DNA from 3 places in the Lysinibacillus sp. NPDC093210 genome. Region 3 is predicted to be linked to each of the others. Evidence: riboswitches for the same ligand, from Rfam matches in the RefSeq annotation. Region 3 holds a riboswitch; each other region holds the start of a gene.

Region 1 (7,429 bases), on a different contig from region 3:
ATTTTCTATTGGTGGATTTAAACCTAAGCCTTCTTCAGTTTTTCTAGCTAACCATTGATTAATCATATTTTTATCTAAATATTGGCCTTCCTGCATATAAAAACTATTTGGTGAAAAATAATTTACTGATAAATTCATTAACCCCTTCTCAATCTCATTAATATTTAAAGTATTATTCATATTACTAACAATTAATCCTCGCGCAACATTCAATTTAGCAGGTTGTTGAATTTCGAATGTTTCCTTTTTCTGAATTGAAGATATATACATTTTTTCTTTATTATTATCGTCTTCATTATCACTACAAGCAGCTAAAAAAAATAAAGGTGATATCAATAATAGTGCACTTTTTCTTATACCCATGTCTATAATGCTCCTTTCTTGTTGTGATACTATGAAAATCTTTCACTACTATCGTCATACCTTATATTACCATAAGTTCTATTAACATTTATATTAAAGACTTTTTATATTGCAAACACTGTTTGTTATTTAAAGAAGGTGCAAAACCTCCAGCTTCTAAAAATAAAACAATCGTTTTACTGTTATTTAAAGTTCATTTTTTACCAAAATAGAGTTTAATCTACATACAATAAAACCTATAAAAACACAGGGTTTTTGCATTAACTCTCACTCATATTGGCTTTTGAATAATGTACTGTTCCTTGAACATTATTCAAAGAATCTTTAGTCAAATCAATTGCCATCAATACTTCATCTGGCACTTCAAAAGGTGCTTTTATATTCCATAAACTTGCCTTTTTAAATCCAAATTTCAGATAATAATCTTTGTGCCCTAAAACGATTACTGACTGAAAACCAAGCTTTTTTGCACGTTTTAAAGCCGCATTAATTAGTTGACGGAGCACGTGCTAATGAATCTACAGATTGATTAGAGACGACGACAATTATGTTGTTAGTTAAAAGAATATGACCAACAATTTCATTCGTTTTCTTATCTAACTAAATAAGTAACTGCGAAATTGTGTGTAAATTGTTTGGGTGTCTGGCACTCCTACAAAAAAAATTAAGTTCGGTACGGTACCGAACTTAATCTTTACGAACTTATTTTGTTCCGCTTGCTCCAAATCCAGAAGCGCCACGAACAGTTTGAGATAATTCATTTACTTCTAGAAGTTGAATAGAAGGGACAATCTGGATTACCATTTGTGCAATGCGCATTGATTTCTCAACGATAAATGTTTCTTTACCATGATTAATTAAAATAACGCCAATTTCCCCTCTGTAGCCTTCATCAATTGTACCAGGACTATTGAGAACTGTTACACTATGTTTTAATGCTAGTCCACTTCTTGGACGAATTTGCGCTTCTGTCCCTTTTGGTAATTCAATTTGTAAGCCTGTTTTTATTAATTTTGCTTCTCCCGAAGGAATTTCTACTGCTTCTATTGAATAAAGATCCATTCCAGCGTCACCTGGATTAGCTTGCAAAGGTAGCAATGCATCAGCATGAATTCTTTTGATTTTTACGTCTAAGTTCATTATTTTCATCCTTAACGATTAAATTTAAATGTATCATCTGTAATTGGCGCTACTTTTGCTTTTGCGTAAGTAGAACCCTTTTGTGAAAAGAAGTCATATGTTGAACCTTCATTGCGAATACCATTCATAACGATAGGATTAACTTCTTCTTCTGGGAACATTGGGTCAAATCCAACATTCATTAACGCTTTATTCGCATTATAGCGAACGTAAGCTTTTACTTCAGGCGATAAACCTGTTTCAGCATAAATATCCTCTGTATAATTCATTTCATTTTGATATAAATCCAGCAATAATTCATAACCCCATAATGTTAGCTCTTCTTGCTTTTCCTTAGAAAATTGCTTATATAAATTTTGAGCAAAGAAGCCTACTGCCACACCGTGGATGGATTCATCGCGTAAAATAAGGGAAATAATTTCTGCACTATTGCGAAGAAAGCCTTGCCCACCTAAGTACAATGGATAGAAGAAGCCAGAGTAGAAAAGGAAAGATTCTAGCATAACGGATGAGAACATCGCTTTCCACAAACTTTCAGAATCCCCTTCTTCAATACTATTATAAATATCTGCAATTTTATTAGCCTTATATTGTAGATATTCATTTTTCTTTACCCATTCAAATAGCGCGTCAATTTCTTCATTTGTACAAAGCGTTGTGAATATATATGAGTAGGATTTTGCATGTATCGCTTCAAATGCATCAAATACAGTAAGAACAGCCTTTTCTTGAAGATCTGTTGTAAAAGCAGCAACACGGTTCATCCCAATATTAGTTTGAACTGTATCAAGTAATGTTAAGCCTGCAAATACTTTCTTATACGTATCTTGGTGCTCGAAATTTTTCCACTGTTGGATATCCTTACTTACAGCAATTTCTTCTGGAAACCAAATTTGTTTCCATTGTTGATCCCAAAATACTTGTGCTAGTTCACTCGTTGACTTATTCCAATTGACCGCTTCGTAAATTATATTTGACATGCGACACACTCCTCTAAGCTTTGCAGACGTTGACGGACATAATAAACAGACTTAATCCCTTTTACCCAAGCATAAATATAAATTTTAGCCAACTGCTCCGTTGTCCAGTTATCAGTTACATACAGCGTCATCGAAATACCTTGGTCTACATGTTTTTGAGATGCTGCATATAAATCGATTAAATCATATGGATTCACATCATATGCTTCAACATATAAATGACTGTTATCATTTGTTAAATGTGGCATTGGATAAATTGTTCGACTATCCGCATAATCACGTACCTCTACGCGCTCCGTACTTGGTGCAATCGATGCTGTACAGCTACGAATATATGAAATACTACCAGTTGGTGCAATAGCTAGACGATAAGAATGGAACAAACCATATTGCATAACATCCTGCTTTAATGTTTCCCACATTTTTGATGTCACGATTGGAATATTTCCTAGTGCTTTTAAGACAACAGGTGAGAGCTCTACTTCGATTTTATTTACATATTGATCAAAATAAATGCCTGAAGCATAATCACTATCCTCAAAACGGTAGAAAGTTTCGCCTCTTTCCTTAGCAATCTCCATAGATGATTTAAGTGAATAATAGTTCATCGCTTCCATAAAGCTATCCATAAAATCAATCGAATCCTTTGAACCATACATGATTCCTTCTGTAACAAGGTGACCATGCAAATTCATACAACCAAGCCCTACCGAATGCATTAGCTTATTTGCTTTAGCTACAGGCGGTACATTCGTGATGTTCGTCATTTGCGACACATTCGTTAATAAATGCATTGCTGTATCAACTAATGTTCCAAAATCACTTACTTTACTTGCGGCATGAATATCAATTGAACCTAGGTTACACGATACATCCAGCCCGTATTCATTTGGTTCATTTTGGTCAGAAATTATACTTGTTTCCTGTACTTGTAGAATTTCTGTACATAGGTTCGACATTTTTACACGACCTATATTTTTGAGTGGGTGTACATCGTTGACATTATCATCAAAAATTTCGAAAGGATAGCCTGATTCAAATTGTGCTTTTTTCACTTCTGTATAAAGTCTACGCGCATTCAAACGTTTAATCTTACGGATATTCGGGTTATCTAGTAACTCGTAATACATCTCAGTAATTGAGATTTCAGACATCCGTTTACCATATTCTTTATAAATATCATATGGACTAAACAACACAATATCTTTATCACGTTTCATAAGTTCAAAGAAAATACTTGGAATAATAATACCTGTTGATAGCGTTGCAAGACGGATTTTATCATCCGCATTTGGCTTTTTCGATGAAATAAAATTTTCTATATCTGCGTGAAAAATATTTAGATAGACAACGCCAGAGCCGTTTCGTTGTCCAAGCTGATTCGAATAGCTAAAAGAATTTTCTAAAAGTTTAGCAACCGGGATAACACCACTTGCACGATTTAAAATTTCTTTAATTGGGTCACCTAATGGACGTAAATCTGTTAAGTTTACCCCCACTCCACCGCCAAGGCGTGATAGCTCCAAACAATAACCAATATTTTCAGCAATACTATTCATTGAATCGTCCATTGATAGTTTAAAGCAGCTCACTAATTCGCCACGTGCTTTTTTCCCACTATTTAAAGCGGTTGGCGTGGCTGGTTGGTACGCTTCCATCATTGCCTCAACCGAACGTTCTGCTAAGACAGTGTTCCCTTGTGCTAAATATAAAGCAATAATAACAATACGATCCTCATATTTTTCTAAAATTTCTTCTCCGTCACGACTTTTCATTGCGTAGCTATCATAAAATTTACTCGCACTCATAAAAGAAGGGAAGCGGAAATTGTAATCGTATGCTTTTTTGTATAGATGTTTAATAAAATCTATATCATACATGTCGATAAATTGTTTCTCATAGTAACCCTCTTCAACTAAATAGCGAATCTTTTCTTCAATATCAATAAAATAACGTAGACGTACATTTACATATTCTAAAAAATAACGGCGTGTTGCTTCACGGTCCTTTTCAAGCTCTAATTGACCTGTCGTGCTATAGCGATTAAGCACCTCATTATTAAGCTTTAAATATGTTTTCATCCCTTCACCCTCGTTTCATAAAACATTTGTATAACATCATAATCAGCCTGATATCCACGTAAATCTAATTTACATACTAGCGGGACCTGATAGGCTTCTGCAATTTTCTCACCAGCTCCGCCAAATACATGGTGCCCAAAGTTACTATTACCACTAACAGCTACTCCCTTGCAAAATTCCCTGTTTTGCTCTAAAAAGCGGGCTACTTTTGCAGGAATATCACCTAAGCCGTCTGTGTATGTTATTAAAAGATAGGGCTCAGTCAACAATAATCCATCATATATTTCAATTGATTCTCCATCTAATTTAGTAACAATACTTCGCACATTACCTGTACGACTGGCATAAACGATCATATTGCAATCATCTCAATTTGAGAAACGATTTCTTTAACATCTCCTATAAATGTGTCATTTACTTCAAGAACAGGCACACTTAAAAAGCCTGCGTCCATAATTTTTTGCTTTGCTTGTTCGTCATGATCAATATTCACAATTTCTGCCTCAAGTCCTGCACGTTGTAATTCCGATTTGACCCAAAGACATTTTGGGCATATAGTTTTAGTATAAAGTTTCATTTTAAATTCCCTCTTTTCATAATATAAAAAGGCTATCTCTCGGGAGAGACAGCCTAAGTTAGAAACGTAAAAAAGCAAAATAATAGTCACGTCCCCATTTCTTATTCCCCGAAGAAAGGTTGATTTGTTTTATTATAGGCAGGTCTCCTGGCTTTGCTTCATTCTCTGATATCCTTCCCATACCAATGCACAGTGGATTAAATCATCGTCAGCTTAACAGTTGCGGGGACAGCGTCGGATATACCGAACTTCCCTATTAAACTACATATAGTAGTACCTACATAAAACGAACACAATATATTGTTATTGAACACAATTAAGTGTACCATCCTTCTAGTAAAAAGTAAATCCAGAAAAGTGAATTCTTTATAGTGTAACTTTTCATTATATTCTTTAGGAAGAACAAACTGTTAATAAATGAAAACGACTAGCTAGTTAAGCACCATAAACAATATAGTCAGTAGTTCCAAAGAATTATAGCTTGTTTTTCATGGAGATTTTTCATAGAATCGCAAGGAATTATTATGCTACCTACTGCAGCCTATTTTAAACTGAAGATGAAATTTAATATAAACTTCTTAATATAAGTTTATATCTGTTAAACCATTTTAGCCACTATCGTAAGCCCTATTACTACCATACATTTCTTTTACTTTATTCAGAAAAAAGATATTAAATTGAATCTGCCATTTGTTAGATTTCATTTATAATAATTTTGTAGCAATCCAACCTGTCTTTGTTCTTCTATACTCGTTTGCTTTTCTGATTAAAAACGAATAGCCATCTGACATCAATGAAAACTCGACATCAGATGGCAATATAATTTAAGAATGTCTACATGTAAAGGTACCAACTAGCTCAGTTATGAGCTGGAATAAATGATTCGACAATTGCAGCTAAAGCTTGAATGGTATCATAGCTATCACCTGGAAACTCCGATTGAGCAAACTCAACTTGAAGTTCCTCACACAATCTATGACATTCATATCCGACTTCAAAATAGGACTCAATATCCGCTGATAGCGAAAGAAGTTCACATGTGACGAAGCCTTGCGCTCCTTCTTCATGTAGTGTATTTATACAATCTTTTACATTAGGACCTAGCCAGTCACCTTTCCCATGACCACTTCGATATGTAATATGCCAGTTATCAATTTGAACTGTTTTTGAAATGGCTTCGGCTAATTCAGAAAACTGGCGTACGTAGTTTTCGTTTTTTTCGGGATCAATTGGCTGACTATGGACTGTATATAAAACATGCGTCTGTGCTCGTTTTTCAACAGGAATCCATTCAAATGCACGTTGAACACGATCTTTATATACAGCAAGTAATTCATCATTTAAATGCCAATTTTTCGCATGAATGACCTTAACGTCATGAGAAGCTAATAACGAACTAACTTCATCATGAAACGCAGCAGCACCTGTAGACATAATCGGATTCACAGGTAGCGTAATAAAAGTTGTGATCCCATCTGCAAGCATTGTGTTAACAACATCCGGAATATAAGGTTCTGTATGTTTGTATGCGTTATATACTTTTACAGGCTGTGTTAAGCGATGCTGTAAAGCATGCTCCAGCCCTTTAGCAATACGTCCCGTATTTGCTGCTAATGGATCAATACCACCTAATTTTTTAAATTGTGCCGTAACGTTTTCAATCACATGAGGTGGTGGTGTTTTACCTTTCATTATATGTGTAAAATAAGGTGTTACATCGTCTAAAGATTTTGGGGCGCCATAAGCGTAATAAATTATACCAATCATATTTAAAATCTCCTTTTCTTCATTATAATAAGTTAATTTTTATGTGTGTTGTAGTTGCTGCATATTTCTATCACAAACATGGGCTACCATCATTTACAGGGACTTGAGCACAATTTTAACGGCGTAAAGATTGGATTTCCATCTTGCATATAAATTTCAGCATCAATTTCAAAAATTGTTTGAAACATTTCTTTACATAATACACAATGTGGTGAATCGTCGTAATGTATTTTTCCTTTCTTTAGGACAATCAGACGTTCGCTATTTTGTGCAGCTTGGTTAATATCATGTAACACCATGATAACGGTCATATTGTATTTATGATTTAACTCTTTTACAAGCTCCATCACTTCTAATTGGTGTGCAATATCTAGATATGTTGTTGGCTCATCTAGCAACAACACTTTAGGATGCTGTGCTACAGTCATTGCAATCCAAGCACGTTGCCGTTCACCTCCAGACATCGAAGGTAGTACCCGATTTTGCAAGTCTTGCAATCCAGTTACATCAATCGCCCAATC
Region 2 (7,429 bases), on a different contig from region 3:
ATATGGCACCCACGGTTTTTGCTTTGTTACAACCGCACCTGTGAACGTTAAATGGTCACGAAGCTTAACGATTAAATCCATTGGTGATAGCATTTTCCCTGTTCCTGTTGCAGGGCACATATTTGTACAACGACCACATTCTACACAAGAATATAAATCAAGCATTTGCTTTTGTGTAAAATCTTGAATACGTCCTACACCAATAGATGGGATATCATCTTCATTTTCAGCATTTTCACCTGCTTCTTCAAGCGCCTCGAAGTCAATCGGTGTCAATGTACCTGTGCGATCTAAACGATTCATGTACACATTGAGTGGACTGACAATCAAGTGGAAATGCTTCGATTGTGGCACATAAATTAAAAACGTTAGTAAAATTAATAAATGAGCCCACCATGCAATATAGAAAATAGTCGCTGCTGCCGTTGCTGGTAAAAAGCCAAAAATAGCTGCAATGCTTGAAGCAATAGGCTCAGTATACGTCAAACCTTCTCCATGCCAGATAAGGCCCATACCGTTTGCTAATAATGTTGAAAGCATTAAGCCTCCAATAAAAATTAAGACAAGACCATTTTTCCAGCCTCGTTTTAGACGTACTAGTTTTTCTACATAGCGGCGATAAAATGCCCATACTACCGCTACTAAAATCATTAATACTACTAGCTCTTGGAAGAAAGTGAATACACTATAGAACATGCCAAGTGGTAAATGCGAACCAGGAGCTAACCCCTTCCAAATTAAATCGATGGCTCCTAACTGAACCATTAAGAAGCCGTAAAAGAACATAACGTGAATTAAACCACTTTTAGGATCCTTTAATAGCTTATTTTGACCAAACACATTCACCATTAAATAACGAATACGTTCTTGGACACTTTCATCAAACTCAACCTTTTTCCCCAGTTGTACGAATTTATAGCGTGTTTTTAACAGATAGATAAATAACCCTACTGCATAAAGCACAACCACGACTGTTAGAACAATGTTTGCAATAACTAATGGACTCATGGTTGGTCCCCCCTTTTAGTTTGTCGTAAATTCTCTCTCTTTGTGTTAAATTTTCTAGCTCATACGTAAATGTATGATATTCCACCACTATATTCACATTCTAATAAATGAGTGAGCATTCAGTCAACATTAAAACAAAAATATTTCTGATAATTTTATATTCTTACATTTTATAAGGAAAAAAGCTACCCTGAATTTTCCTTCAAAGTAGCTTTTTTGTATTTTAATTTCTCGTAACTAGCTCTTTTTCTTATAATTACTAGTGTTCTCTGTAATAAATTTCACTTAAAATATTTATTTAATAAAATGATTATTTACATCGTTACACTCCAGGCAAATGCTTGCCACAGGCAGGCTCGAGCCACTATTGTTTAGAAAATCAACTTATTTTTTAAACACTTTCCCACTGCGAATATATTCAATATCAGGTAAATTTAAACGAGCATTAACAACACGTGCAGCGGCGAATAAATAATCTGATAAACGGTTTAAATACTTTTGCACAATAGTAGGCACATCTGGAACTTCTTTCATTAGCGTTACCATTTGACGCTCTGCTCGACGGGCAACAGTTCGTGCAATGTGTAATGTTGCAGCTGCAGGAGCCCCTCCTGGTAATATGAATCGCTCTAATGGTGGAGCTTCATCAGACAATGCATCAATACGAGCCTCCAATACTTCAATCGGTGCTTCCGCTAGCTTGTAATGACGCTCCTTCATAACATTGGCCAAATCTCCACCAGCATCAAAAAGCTCATGTTGAATTGTTTCTAAATCAACTAAAATGTCTTTGAATAATTCGCGATCTAATTCGCTCACTGCCTTGCCGATAAAAGAATTTAATTCATCAATTGCCCCGTATGTTTCAACCCGTAGACTGTCTTTGTCAACACGCCCACCTATTAAGCTTGTTTTCCCTGTATCGCCTGTTTTCGTGTAAAGTTTCATCCCTTTTTCACTCCTATGCGTTATTTTTATAATTTTGTATTGCTTGTATCGTCGTCTCATAAACGCCTTTACCAATAATCTTACCGACATCTGTAATAGGACCACCATAGCGCATTTCCTCACCCTTTTGCGTTGCCGCAATAAGTAAGCTATCTGTCGCAGTGCCCGTTGCAATTGTTTCACTACGATAATCGCGAATGTTTTCCATTTGCAATGCCTTTGTTTTTGCTTCATTTGCAGTCATCAATGCTTGAAAAAATGCCTCTTCTGACAAACAACCATTGATGATGACCCACGTATTAATAGTACCAATATATGGCGTATCCTGTCTTTCGTGTGTGCGAGAGACATCTACAGCATTTCCAACACCCGCAGTGACAACGACAAACACACTACCGAAAGAAGCGCTATATTCATTTAATGCATAGAGTTGTGTAGGAACAGCGGTTAACATGACAACTGTGCTAGTCGGCGAAAAATGCTCTCTTTGTAAAAAATCTGTGACCTCTTGTTTCACATTATCAATAACATAATCTCCTGGTACAGAGCGATTTAATAGGCAGTCATACCAGCCTATTCCAGGATTATGAACAGCTGAAGAAACTGTTTTGAGCGGGACATTTGATTTCAGTTGGATATAATCTGTTGTTACTTTAAAATCTTCTTTTACAATGACAGCTCGTTGCTGATATTCACTTGATGATGGCATGATTGTAATTTGCGGTTTAGGTATTTCTGGATGGGCATAGGTTGTCACTCTTGCCTGATAAACGTCCTCAATTTGAGACGCTATTAATACTTTATGTGGTGCACCTAAAGCGCGTACACAGCCGCTTTCCATTAATAACAATTCATCGCAATAGAGGGATGCTAAATTCATGTCGTGTAGCACCATAATAACAGTTAAACCACATTCAATTGCTTCCTTACGCACCATATCTAAAATTTGACGTTGATGCGCAATGTCTAGGTGATTTGTCGGCTCATCTAGCAATAATACTTCCGCTGCTTGCGCTAAAGCTTGTGCTACAAAAACCCGTTGTTGCTCACCACCTGATAAAAACTCCAGTGATGTATGCTCATAGCGTGTGACGCCCGTTTGCTCCATGGCATATTGAACTGCTTGCTCATCCCTCTCTGACCAATGAGAAAAAAATCCAGTTTGATGTGGATAACGGCCGAGTGATACTGCCTCCCGTACTGTATTTGAAAATGCATTGGCATGTAATTGGGGTAGTACAGCCATCTTTTTTGCCAACGTGCGCGGATTATATGTTTTAATATTTTTGCCATCCAATAAAACAGTCCCTGCCGTTGCTGATAATACGCCACTAATTACTTTCAATAATGTTGATTTGCCACTTCCATTTGGCCCTAAAATGCCAAGAACTTTCCCCTTTTCTACCGTAAAACTTACATCCTTAACGATTGGTACGTCCTCATAGCCACCTGATAGATGTTCAACGATAATCATACACGTACCCCCTTGCTTCTACGCTGCTTATAAAAAATATAAGAAAAGACAGGTGCACCAATAAATGCAGTAATAACACCTATCGGTAGCTCACGTGGGATAATTATCGTACGCGCCACTAAATCGCAAATGATAAGTAATGTTGCACCATTCAAAAAAGATAACGGCAATAAATGACGATGATCTGAACCCCAAATCATACGAGTCATATGCGGCACAACTAAGCCGACAAAGCCGATTGTTCCTGAAACAGCAACTGCCGCCCCAGTAAGCATAGAGCCTCCTACTAAAATTAAATATTTGCTACGCTTTACATTGACACCTAAATGCTTTGCTCGTTCCTCTCCATATAGCAGAACATTTAGCTCGCGTCTTTGCGTCCATAAAATAATAGAGCCAATGACCACAAATGGGGTAATCATTTGTACATACGGCCATCCTCGCATCGAGACTGAGCCTAGTAACCAGCCAATCACTTGTCGAAGTTCTTCACCTGATAACGCTATCATTAGTGAAATGAGCGAGCCTAAAAATGAACTAAAAATAACTCCCGTTAAAATAAGTGTCTCCATTTTCAGAGAACGGTCTACTATTCTGGCAAAGCTCATCACAGCTACCATCGTTAGTACAGCCCCTATCATACTGAGCGTTGGCAATGCATACAAACCGACAACTGGTATAGAGATGCCGAAAAATAATGTCATGACAGCACCGACTGACGCTCCTGAAGATACACCAAGCGTATACGGATCTGCTAACGGGTTTTTTAACAATCCTTGAAAGGCTGCCCCTGCAATCGCCAACGATGCACCTACAAGACCTGCGAGCAATACTCGCGGCAAACGAATTTTCCATAAAATATTGGCAGCAGTTTCATCTGCCGCTTTATTCCAAAAAACTTCTAACGGAATATGAACCGAGCCTATTGATACGCCACACCAGATGCTAACGATAAGTAACGTAATGGCTGTTACATAGGCAAAAACTGTTTTACTCACTCAAAAGCCTCAGGATAGATGGCTTTCGCTAACTCTTCAAGCCCATCAGCTAACCGCGGGCCCTGACGACTTGTCGTATTTTCATCTACTTGCACAATAGTCTTATTTTTTACAGCCGTAATTGTCTCAAAGCCTGCACGTTGTGGAATTTTCGTTAAAATATCGGGCACATAATTATAAGTGACCACGATGACATCTGGATTTTTTGTAATAATTTGTTCTGCATCAATTTTGAACCAACCGTCCGTATCAGCTGCGATATTTTCAGCATGTATCATTTCTAGCATCTCCTGCATAAACGTGTCCTTGCCAGGTGTGTAGATTTCTGGTTCATCTGATGTTTCTACAAAGACTTTTTTCGGCTTTACGTCCTGTAATTTTGCTTGGACTTCCTCAACCTTTGCTTTCATATTGACAATAATTTTTTCTGCCTCTGGTAGCTTACCAGTGGCGCGACCTAATTGCTCGATCGTCGTATATGTCTCATTAAAATCACTAGCGTTTGTCACAACAAATACTTTAACACCCGCTGCTGCCAACTGATCCATCGCTCCCCCTAAAGAAGCTATACCTGATTCATGTGCAAAAACGATATCTGGCTGTAAAGCAATAATTTTTTCTATATTAAATTCCATACTGCCGACCTTTTCCTTGTCAGCAACCTCTGGTGGATAATCATCATAATCATTTACACCGACGATTTTATCATTTAAGCCAAGTCCAAATAATATTTCTGTGTTACTTGGAATAAGAGAAATTATTTTCTCTGGCGGTGCTTCTAGTACAATATCTTTGCCAGTAGCATCTGTTATTGTTAGCGGGAACGTTGCTTCTTCTAGCTGTTTTGTATCCTGCTGGTCCTGCTGCTCTGTTGTTGTTTTGTCGTTTTTCGGCTCTTCTCCACATGCTGCTAGAATGCCCATTGCTAAAAATGCTGATAACCCTATTTTCCAATACTTTTTCATTGTGAGACCTCCTTAGATTGTATGTGCATTTTTCAGCTCTGTTCACTTGATTGATCGATAGAATGTTGGCAACTTATTGCCTTTATGTTCAATTATTTATCGTCAGTAGCTTTCCAAAACAAAAAAACCCCCTCGTCATCATAACGAGAGGCGGTGCTTGCACAAAAAAACCACCATCCTATCCTCGTAGGCTGCAATGTATCGTTCTATAAAGGCAGGTCTCCTGGCTCGTGCTCCAAATGCTTTTTCATGCCTTCCCAAAAAAATTCAGTGGCATAGATTGAAAAAACTCACACTTACAGTGGCGGGACCGCATCGGAATTACACCGATTTCCCTTTTCACTTTACTTTAGTAAAGAACCTTTATAATATTCAGTTGATTTTATTATACATGAAAATAGAAATAGATAACGATAAAAAAAGAGACCCTGTATTAGCGTCTCTTTTTTATGATCGTTGATTTCCGCTGTGTGCGGACCCTATACGCTTCAATCAATTAGTATAATGCTTTGGGTGGCTGGCACTTCATAGAACCTAACATAATGTCGACTCCTAAATCAGAAAAATCCACTTCGCTTTCCGAGGACACACACTTAAGCCACAACCCTCGCTGTCGCGCGGTTTGTTGAGGCTTACATTGCATACGTTCCCGCAGGAGTCTACGTATATTTTTACTAATAACAAAATTTTCGAAATTGTTTGTGTGCCTGGCACCCGCTACATAATTTCCGAAAAATATTGCACAGTTTTCATCGGTGCGCCTATTTCGCGTAATGCCCATGTATCTTCTAAATAAATCTCTGCTAGCTTTTCATACTTGCCGCCAAATTTGACTGCCCATTCGACTGCCACTACACTTTCATATAAATGGGCCATTTTTTCGGCTACTTCCTTTGCCTCGTACGACTTCGTAGCCTCATCCAAACGACTAAAGACTTGCAATGTTGCTTCGATATTCTTCAGTTGCTCGCCTACAATTTGTACTAATGAACGATCAGTTAACTTCGTCAATCGCTCGCGCATTACATGGACAAATAATTCATGGGCATTAAATTTATCTACTAAGCGAATAAGCTCAAGTGCTAAAATGTTAGCCGTACCTTCCCACACCGTAAGTACTTGAGCATCTCTAAGTAAACGTGGTGTTACAAAATCTTCGATATAACCGTTTCCTCCATGCAATTCAATTGCTTCGCTTGCGTAATGTACCGCCTGTTCAGCCGTTTCTTTTTTCATGATGGCGATATTCAAACGATTAAGAATGATGTCCTGCTCATTCCCCTGACCACTCGTTACCTTGTCATATAATTGAATAAGATCAAAAACAGTAGCTACCTCTACATGTAACTTAGCAGCATATTTCCCTAATGTATCCTGAATCATTGGGTATTGAATTAAAGGTTGCCCGAACGCATTACGATTTGTTACATAATGCTTCGCCTCTAAATAGCCTCGACGCATAATACCAATGGAAGCAACGGCGTTACAAATTCGAGATAAATTAAGAGCCTCTAACATATAATAAATTCCTTTATTTGGCTCTCCAACGACATACGCAAGTGCACCATCGAATTCCACCTCACCTGATGGCACCGCTCTGACTCCGAGCTTATCCTTTAAACGTCGAATGCGAAGGTGGTTAACTTTGCCGTCATCTTGACGCCAAGGTACTGCAAATAATGTTAAACCTTTCGAACCTGCTGAAGCGCCTTCAATACGTGCTAATACCATTGCCACACCACACATTCCAACGTTGGATGCAAAGTACTTCTCTCCATACAAACGATAATGACTGCCATCCTGTACAGCCTCTACAACATTTGCGCCAACATCTGAGCCTCCTTGCCGCTCCGTTAAAAATGTTGCTCCCTCATATAGCTCTGTATCCCCTGTTGCACAAACATGTGGTAAAAACCTGTCCTTCAACTCATCACTCGCATAATGATCTAGCAAATAAGCTGTTGCCATCGTTAAGGTAACTGGACAATAGAAGCCAGGCTCTGCATGTGACAGTAAATAGCCTTGCGCAAAGCTAT
Region 3 (7,429 bases):
GCCTTTACGCCCAACATTTGTAATATAAGGAATCCCCTCTAGCTTTAAAAGCTCTTCTTTCGACTCTGCTGCTGACACAAAGCCTACTGGCATACCAATAATTAAGTCCGGTTTTGCTAAACCTTCTTTAATTAAACGTATTAACTCTAGTAAGGCTGTCGGTGCATTTCCGATTGCATAAATGCCACCTTCGTGTAATTTTGATGCCTTTTGCATTGAAATAATGGCACGCGTTGTATTTTGCTTTTTCGCTTCAATAGAAACGTCTTCATCTGCGATATAGCAGTGTAAATCCCCACCATGCTTTTGGAAACGTTTTTTGCCTGAACCACTTTCAATCATTTGTACATCCGCAATGACATGACGACCTGCAAGAATCGACTTAATGCCTGCTTCAATTGCTCCTGGTGTAATAATGACGCTACGTCCTAATTCGAAGTCAGCAGAAGCATGGATAATACGTCGTACAATTTTCCACTCATCTTCTGTAAAATCATGTTCGCCCATTTCCTCTGCAATTATTGAGAAACTATAATCATAAATTTTGTCTGGGTCTACTGTTAATGGTTTAAAATCTGTTTTGAAATCCATATGGATTGCCTCCTAAAGTATGTGTTGTACAGCTTGTAGTACTTCCTCAAAAGAGGAGTATTGTTGGCCATATTGAATATTTGGTCGTGCAATTAAAATCGTTTCAATGCCACAAGCAAGTGCTGCGTCTAGTTTTTCATCGACTGAGCCGACCTTGCCACTTTCTTTTGTGATCATCAATGTAACATCGTATTGACGAAATAGTGCTTCGTTTAATTCTTTTGAAAAGGGACCTTGAATCGCAACAATATCTCGTTGCGCCACACCAAGTGCTTCACATTTTTCCATATTATCAAGGCGAGGAAGCATACGTGCAATAACACGTGTATTTTCTAAGCCTTGTAACACCTTTGTAAACGTTGCAAGTGTTTTACTGCCAGTTGTCAGCATAATCACGCCTCGTTTTTCAGCTGCTAACTGTGCTGCTTCCTCATAATCTTTAACAACTGTAATAAGAGGGTGTTCATAATGCTCATTTGCGCGTTCATAACGAATGTATGGAACACCTGCACTCTTTGCTGCTGCCATCGCATTTTTAGAAGCTTCCTCTGCAAATGGATGTGAGGCATCGACAACTAAGCGATACCCTTGTTCTGTAAGTATTGTTGCCATTTCTTGAGCAGTAAGTCTACCAACTAGATGTGGTAGACCTACCTCTGTAAGGCTTGTAGCGGCTGAATCTGTAACAACTGTAGCCGTAATAGCATAGCCCACTGACTGCAATTCAAGTGCTAGATTCCTTGCATCGCTCGTACCTGCTAACATGAAAATCATTTTACTAGCTCCTCGTCATGGTGATGATCATGATGGTGATCATGGTCATGGTCGTGGTCATGGTCATGGTCGTGGTCATGGTCATGGTCGTGGTCATGGTCATGGTCATGGTGGTGATGATGATGCGCATGTCCATGTACCGCCGCATAAGCACGATAATTTTCTAAATCCTGCATACCCGTTGATGTACCATTAACAGCTTGTTCAATACGGTTTAACAACACATTTTGTAAACGATCATGGTAGCCAAAATAGTTAGCGATTTGGATATCACAGTCAGGATACTGCTCATTAAATTGCTTGCACATGCCATTCATACGTTCCATTAAAATACCTGTGAATAAAAAGTACGGTAGCATAATAATTTTTTTAGCACCGAGCTTGACACAGCGGTCAATGCCTTCTTCAACACGCGGATCTGTCACACCCATAAATGCGCTTTCCACATACTGAACGTTTAGTTTTTCCCATAACAAACGTGTAATTTTATAAAAATCGCCATTAGCTGCTGGGTCACTGCCACCTCGTGCAATTAATAAAATAGCAGTATCCTTACGCTCTTCCTCAGCATTGAAGCCGATTTCTGCTAAGCGGTCTTCTAAAATAGCAAAAATTTCATCATGAATACCGATTGTTTGCCCATACGTGAATGTAATATTAGGATAATGCTCACGTGCATGTTCGATTTCTGCTGGAATGTGCAGTTTTGAATGTCCAGCATGAAGTAAAATAATTGGGATTACATGGACCTCAGTAGCACCCTTCTTCACACAGTTCGTTATACCATCTTCAATGTTTGGAGAGGCAAATTCTAAAAAACATGTTTCTACTAAAAAGCTTTCATCGATACGTGGTGTCATTTGCTCTATAAACGTTCGTACCTCGTCATTTCCTGCTGCTAAACGGCTACCATGGCCGACAAATAAAATTGCTTTCATCTTTTCTCTCCTCACTAGTCGCCGCACGGAGCTGGCTCTACTTTTATTTTTGACGACATATCTTGATACGTAAAATGCAATATTTTTTTCACCCGTTTGAAGTACTTAAATAAGCGTTCATTTGGATGTGCATTTGCCTTATATTCCTCAATAATGTCTGTAATAAGCGGAATAAGCTGTTCTGGCTCTAGTCCCTCTACGACCGGCTGTGCCGCATGTGCTGTACGACCTACTGGTTTCGCACCGATAAAAACATCAAATTTACTTTTCCGGTAGACAATACCTATATCGTCAAACACTGCACGATAACACGCCATGCCACAGCCATTAAAGCCGATATTTAACGTTTTTGGCAACGACAACCCACCAAGTTTTTCTTGAATTTCCTCTGCATATGGGATTGAATCAGCCTTCTCCCCATAACAGAAATCACAAGCCTTTAATGACAGTACATCGCCAATCGGTGCAAGTAAAAAGCCTACTTCTCTTAACTTTTCAGTAATAATTTCTGGGTCTGTCGTTGGGATTTTCAAATGAATTTGATGGTCAGGTGTATATTCCATCGTGCCTTCATCTCCCACAACTTCAGCTAACGTCATCATTTGCTGTGGAGTGAAAAATTTATTTGCTACCCCAGGACTAACAGCTAGTTCAAAAATCGACTCCATTTTTTGCTGAACTATCTTTGTTGTTGCCTTTGTGACAGTTGTTCCTTTAACCATGGCTAGTGCAGTTGCTGCCATTTCCAAAGATGATTTTTCTGGTACCGATACAGGCGCAGGTGCTATCGCTATACTACTTTTCAGACGTCCTGCATTTGGATCTGCAGCAAAGTCATGGCGTGCAGTACCGGTTTCTTGGTTCATTGCCCACGGTTCATTTTCTTCTCTTAAACGCTGATGTGGTCGTAAAGGCTGTTTTTCTTCTCCAAGTGTATATTTGCGCTGATAGCCACGCGGTGTAATCATTTTATTGTCATAGAAAAATGTCGATGAATTTCCAATTATAACTGTAGTTAACATGCCGATATCATGCTCGAGCATCTCTGCTAAAGTTGTCATCGTTATTTCCTGACGATCTCTGTAGGCACTTTTCACAAGTCCTACAGGTGTATCCGGTGATCGATATTCTAGTAAAATCCGTTGTGCTTCTACAATTTGACGTGTACGGCGACCACTTTTTGGATTATATAAAGCAATTACAAAATCAGCCATCGCCGCAGCTTCAACACGCTTTGCTATTAAATTCCAAGGTGTTAAATGATCACTTAAACTAATCGTGCAAGAATCATGCATAATCGGTGCGCCTAGCAAACTTGCACACGAATTAATAGCAGAGATCCCTGGTACTATTTCGACTTCAACCCCAGTCGCTTCCGTCCAACCAAGCTCAATTAGTACTTCATATACAAGTCCAGCCATCCCGTATACGCCTGAGTCACCACTCGAAATAACAGAAACGATATTTCCGGCCTCCGCTTGACGTACCGCTTCTTGTGCTCGTGACACTTCTTCAGTCATACCAGTACTAACAATCGACTTTGCACTTACTAAATCTTGAATGAGCTCCACATACGTTTTATACCCGATAATAAATTCACTTTGTTGCAATGCCTCTACAGCACGCGTCGTAATATGTTTGAAATCCCCAGGTCCAAAGCCTACAACAAAAATCTTTCCTTTTTGCGCCATTTTTTACCCCTCTTTCACCTTGTCGATGCCTTTAATGGCTGTTGTTTGCGGGGTACGTTGCAACGTACCTTCTGTCAGTGTAAAAACATGCTCACTATGTAAAGAATCATGGTTTAAATCTTGTACAAGTGTTCTACCATGCTCAACTGTTGGTACACGATACCAATTTCCCTGTGGATACGCGATCACAACACAAGCATCTTTACATCTGCCATTACAACGCGTTCTTGTCGTATGTATTTCCTTATCGAGTGCTAATTTCTCTATTTCGTCTCGAATTGCGAGCGTAATTTCCTCAGCCTCTTTTTTCATGCAACTACTGCCATTACAAATAAAAAGATGGGTTTTCATGCCCTCTAAATTCCAAGTTGTCATTGCTTTTCTCCCCTCATTCTTCTTTTAGGAAAAAGAAAAAAACCTTTACTCGATATCGAAGAGTAAAGGTTTTATAGAAGCCAAAATAAAAACGAATATATACGTATCCGCTCTCGCTTCACTTCTCCCTCCGAAAAGTTTGCATGTCATCAATTAAGCAGGTTTCCTGACTTAAGCTTCCTCTTACTTTCGCGCCTTCCCAAGTCTTCAGTGGCATTGCGATTTCATCAGCTATTACAGTAGCGGGGGCTGTACCGGGTTTACACCGATTTCCCTATTATCTCGAAGTATTTCGAGCACTTAATGATGGATTTATATTTAAATTTTGAAATGAAATGTTAATAAAACGAATATAAAACTGTTTCTATCATAGCCTATTATTTTTATACTTTTCAACATTTCTTTTTTATTTATTAGATTTTTAATAAAATTTCAACAAATATTTCATTGAAATTGATCGATTTTTTCTTACATTTATCTGAATTTTCTAGATTGTTATTCTTTTTACAAAAACTTTTTACAAAAAAAGGATAGCTTCTGATTGGAAAAACATGTTACACTTCTTCGTGAAAACTCACAACTTCATCTTTTTTCGGTGCGAAGTGTATTCATTTCGCTTAAAAGGGAAGCCGGTTCAAGTCCGGCGCGGTCCCGCCACTGTACTAGGGAATTTTATAGAAAATGTCACTGTCCATAGGACGGGAAGGCCTATAAAATGTTGAACTAAAGCCAGGAGACCTGCCGAGAAAATCGTGATCGTTTCAACCTACGAGGATAGGTGTGCGGCTTGGCAAATGACAATTCGATTTGCTTTTTCAGCTATGCACTTTTTCCGAAACGGAGAAGTGCTTTTTTATTGCGCACGCTACATTCGAAATTTACTGTTGAGGAGGAAAGGTTTTGAAATTTTCTTTTTGGAAACTTAGTTATTTCTTAGTGGCTTTTTTACTAGTACCAAAACGAGCGTTTGCTATGCATATCATGGAAGGATTTTTGCCGATTGAATGGGCGATTTTTTGGTGGGTCATTTCAATTCCATTTATTATTTTAGGATTACGTTCTATTCGTAAAACAATTGACGAAAATCCTGAAACGAAAATGATATTAGGCTTATCAGGTGCATTTGCATTTGTCTTATCGGCACTGAAAATTCCATCAGTAACAGGAAGTTGCTCACATCCTACTGGTGTTGGTCTTGGTACAGTTCTTTTCGGACCATTAGCCATGAGTGTGATTGGAACAATCGTTTTATTATTCCAATCATTACTTTTAGCGCATGGTGGTATTACCACTTTAGGTGCGAATGCTTTCTCAATGGCGATTGTAGGACCAATTATTGCATATTATGTCTTTAAAGGTTCTCAAAAAATCGGCCTATCATTCTCTATTGCTGTCTTTTTTGCAGCGATGCTTGGGGACTTAGGTACATATGTTGTCACTTCAGTTCAATTAGCACTGGCTTTCCCTTCTGAAGTAGGAGGCTTTATGGCTTCATTCACAAAATTTGCAGGTATTTTTGCTTTAACGCAAATCCCTCTAGCAATTAGTGAAGGGATTTTAACAGTTATCGTTATGAATTTCTTAAAAAAATACAATGTGAGCGAATTAAAGGCACTACGTGTTTTCTCTGCAAAGGAGGCACATTAGGATGAAAAAGAATTTACTGCTACTAGCTGTCGTTGTACTTCTAGCAATCATCCCTCTTTTTGTACAAAAAGGTGCAGAATTCGGTGGTGCAGACGGAGAAGCTGAAGCTGCAATCGGTGAAATTAATGCAGAATATGAACCATGGTTTGAAAGCTTATGGGAGCCACCAAGTGGTGAAATCGAAAGCTTATTATTCGTATTACAAGCCGCGATTGGTGCTGGCTTTATTGGCTATTTCGTAGGCTATATGCGAGGCAAGCATAAGGAAGGTTAAGCGATGTTACTCATTGATAAGTATGCTTATATGAATAAACTAGCGTCCGTTCATCCGTTAGAAAAAATGACGTTTTCCTTGGGGTTACTGCTATTGTCGCTTATCGTGAGAGATGAACTTATTTCACTCATTACATTTATTGTAATGAGTGCTTTTATCATTTTAGGCGCAAAAATCCCTTTCCAATATTATGCGAAATTACTGCTGTTACCAGGATTTTTTCTGCTATCCAGTTTACTATCTATTTTGATTTCAATTGCGCCAAATTCTAGTAACCTTCCAGCACATTTCTGGGCATTTTCTCTTAGTAATTGGACTTTTTTCATCGGAAATGAAAGCTTGATCACAGCACAGCAGCTTTTTTTCTCTGTATTAGGCAGTATTAGCTGTTTATACTTTTTAATTTTAACGACTTCGGTCCAATCTATTTGTCACGTCTTACGTCAATGGCATCTGCCTGCTTTATTTGTAGAATTAGTAGAGTTAACGTATCGATTTATTTTCATCTTTTTAAATAGCATGCAAAAAATTCATCTTGCTCAACAATCACGCCTTGGCTATCAATCGCCTATACAATGGCTACGGTCGATTTCCATGCTTATTGCAGCATTGTTTGCAGAAATGTTTCAACGTAGTCGTGAACTAAATAATGCGATGCAGGCACGTGGTGGCGAATCTGTTTATTGGCAAGACAGTGTATGTTATAGCAAGAAAAACTGGTTTGGAATTGTTCTTATTTTTTTATTCCTCGTATTATATGGAGGTTATTTCTCATGACAGAGCTTTATTTTGATCTTAAACATTTATCATATGCCTATGCAGACGGAACCGAGGCCCTTACAGATATTTCATTGCAAATTCCCAAAGGGAAAAAAATCGCCCTACTAGGTCATAATGGTGCTGGGAAATCAACACTATTTCAGCATCTAAATGGAATTTTAAAACCGACCGATGGCAGCATTACGTTTTGCAACGAAGCGCTTAGCTATTCTAGAAAAGCATTATCAGCATTACGTCAACAAGTCGGCATCGTATTTCAAGATGCTGACAATCAACTTTTTTCAGGCACAGTAAAGCAAGATATCGCTTTCGGGCCATTAAATCTTGGGTGGTCTCCAGAAAAAATCGAGGAAAAAATC

The links. A riboswitch is a leader RNA that binds a small molecule or an ion and turns the genes downstream of it on or off. The one in region 3 is predicted to bind cobalamin.
Region 1: it holds a riboswitch for cobalamin, as region 3 does, so the genes downstream of both, ACIP9C_RS03030 (glutaredoxin family protein) here and ACIP9C_RS10040 (energy-coupling factor ABC transporter permease) in region 3, are expected to answer to the same signal.
Region 2: it holds a riboswitch for cobalamin, as region 3 does, so the genes downstream of both, ACIP9C_RS11830 (ABC transporter substrate-binding protein) here and ACIP9C_RS10040 (energy-coupling factor ABC transporter permease) in region 3, are expected to answer to the same signal.

Annotation. Positions count from the first base shown of each region.
Region 1 is NZ_JBIVOE010000001.1:606,893-614,321, forward strand. Features, by position in the region: gene ACIP9C_RS03000 (CamS family sex pheromone protein) at 1-363, opposite strand, end outside; partial or broken gene ACIP9C_RS03005 (GNAT family N-acetyltransferase) at 624-945, opposite strand; gene dut (dUTP diphosphatase) at 1,066-1,503, opposite strand; gene nrdF (class 1b ribonucleoside-diphosphate reductase subunit beta) at 1,515-2,483, opposite strand; gene nrdE (class 1b ribonucleoside-diphosphate reductase subunit alpha) at 2,471-4,564, opposite strand; gene nrdI (class Ib ribonucleoside-diphosphate reductase assembly flavoprotein NrdI) at 4,561-4,920, opposite strand; gene ACIP9C_RS03030 (glutaredoxin family protein) at 4,917-5,141, opposite strand; cobalamin riboswitch at 5,262-5,437, opposite strand; gene ACIP9C_RS03035 (ferrochelatase) at 6,000-6,908, opposite strand; gene ACIP9C_RS03040 (ABC transporter ATP-binding protein) at 6,998-7,429, opposite strand, start outside.
Region 2 is NZ_JBIVOE010000004.1:75,500-82,928, forward strand. Features, by position in the region: gene ACIP9C_RS11810 ((Fe-S)-binding protein) at 1-1,008, opposite strand, end outside; gene ACIP9C_RS11815 (cob(I)yrinic acid a,c-diamide adenosyltransferase) at 1,393-1,956, opposite strand; gene ACIP9C_RS11820 (adenosylcobinamide amidohydrolase) at 1,970-3,430, opposite strand; gene ACIP9C_RS11825 (FecCD family ABC transporter permease) at 3,427-4,428, opposite strand; gene ACIP9C_RS11830 (ABC transporter substrate-binding protein) at 4,425-5,393, opposite strand; cobalamin riboswitch at 5,590-5,773, opposite strand; gene ACIP9C_RS11835 (acyl-CoA dehydrogenase family protein) at 6,111-7,429, opposite strand, start outside.
Region 3 is NZ_JBIVOE010000003.1:163,763-171,191, forward strand. Features, by position in the region: gene ACIP9C_RS10015 (precorrin-8X methylmutase) at 1-591, opposite strand, end outside; gene cobK (precorrin-6A reductase) at 604-1,365, opposite strand; gene ACIP9C_RS10025 (sirohydrochlorin chelatase) at 1,362-2,303, opposite strand; gene cobJ (precorrin-3B C(17)-methyltransferase) at 2,318-3,994, opposite strand; gene ACIP9C_RS10035 ((2Fe-2S) ferredoxin domain-containing protein) at 3,998-4,369, opposite strand; cobalamin riboswitch at 4,509-4,688, opposite strand; cobalamin riboswitch at 4,946-5,129, shown strand; gene ACIP9C_RS10040 (energy-coupling factor ABC transporter permease) at 5,270-6,016, shown strand; gene ACIP9C_RS10045 (energy-coupling factor ABC transporter substrate-binding protein) at 6,018-6,290, shown strand; gene cbiQ (cobalt ECF transporter T component CbiQ) at 6,294-7,067, shown strand; gene ACIP9C_RS10055 (energy-coupling factor ABC transporter ATP-binding protein) at 7,064-7,429, shown strand, end outside.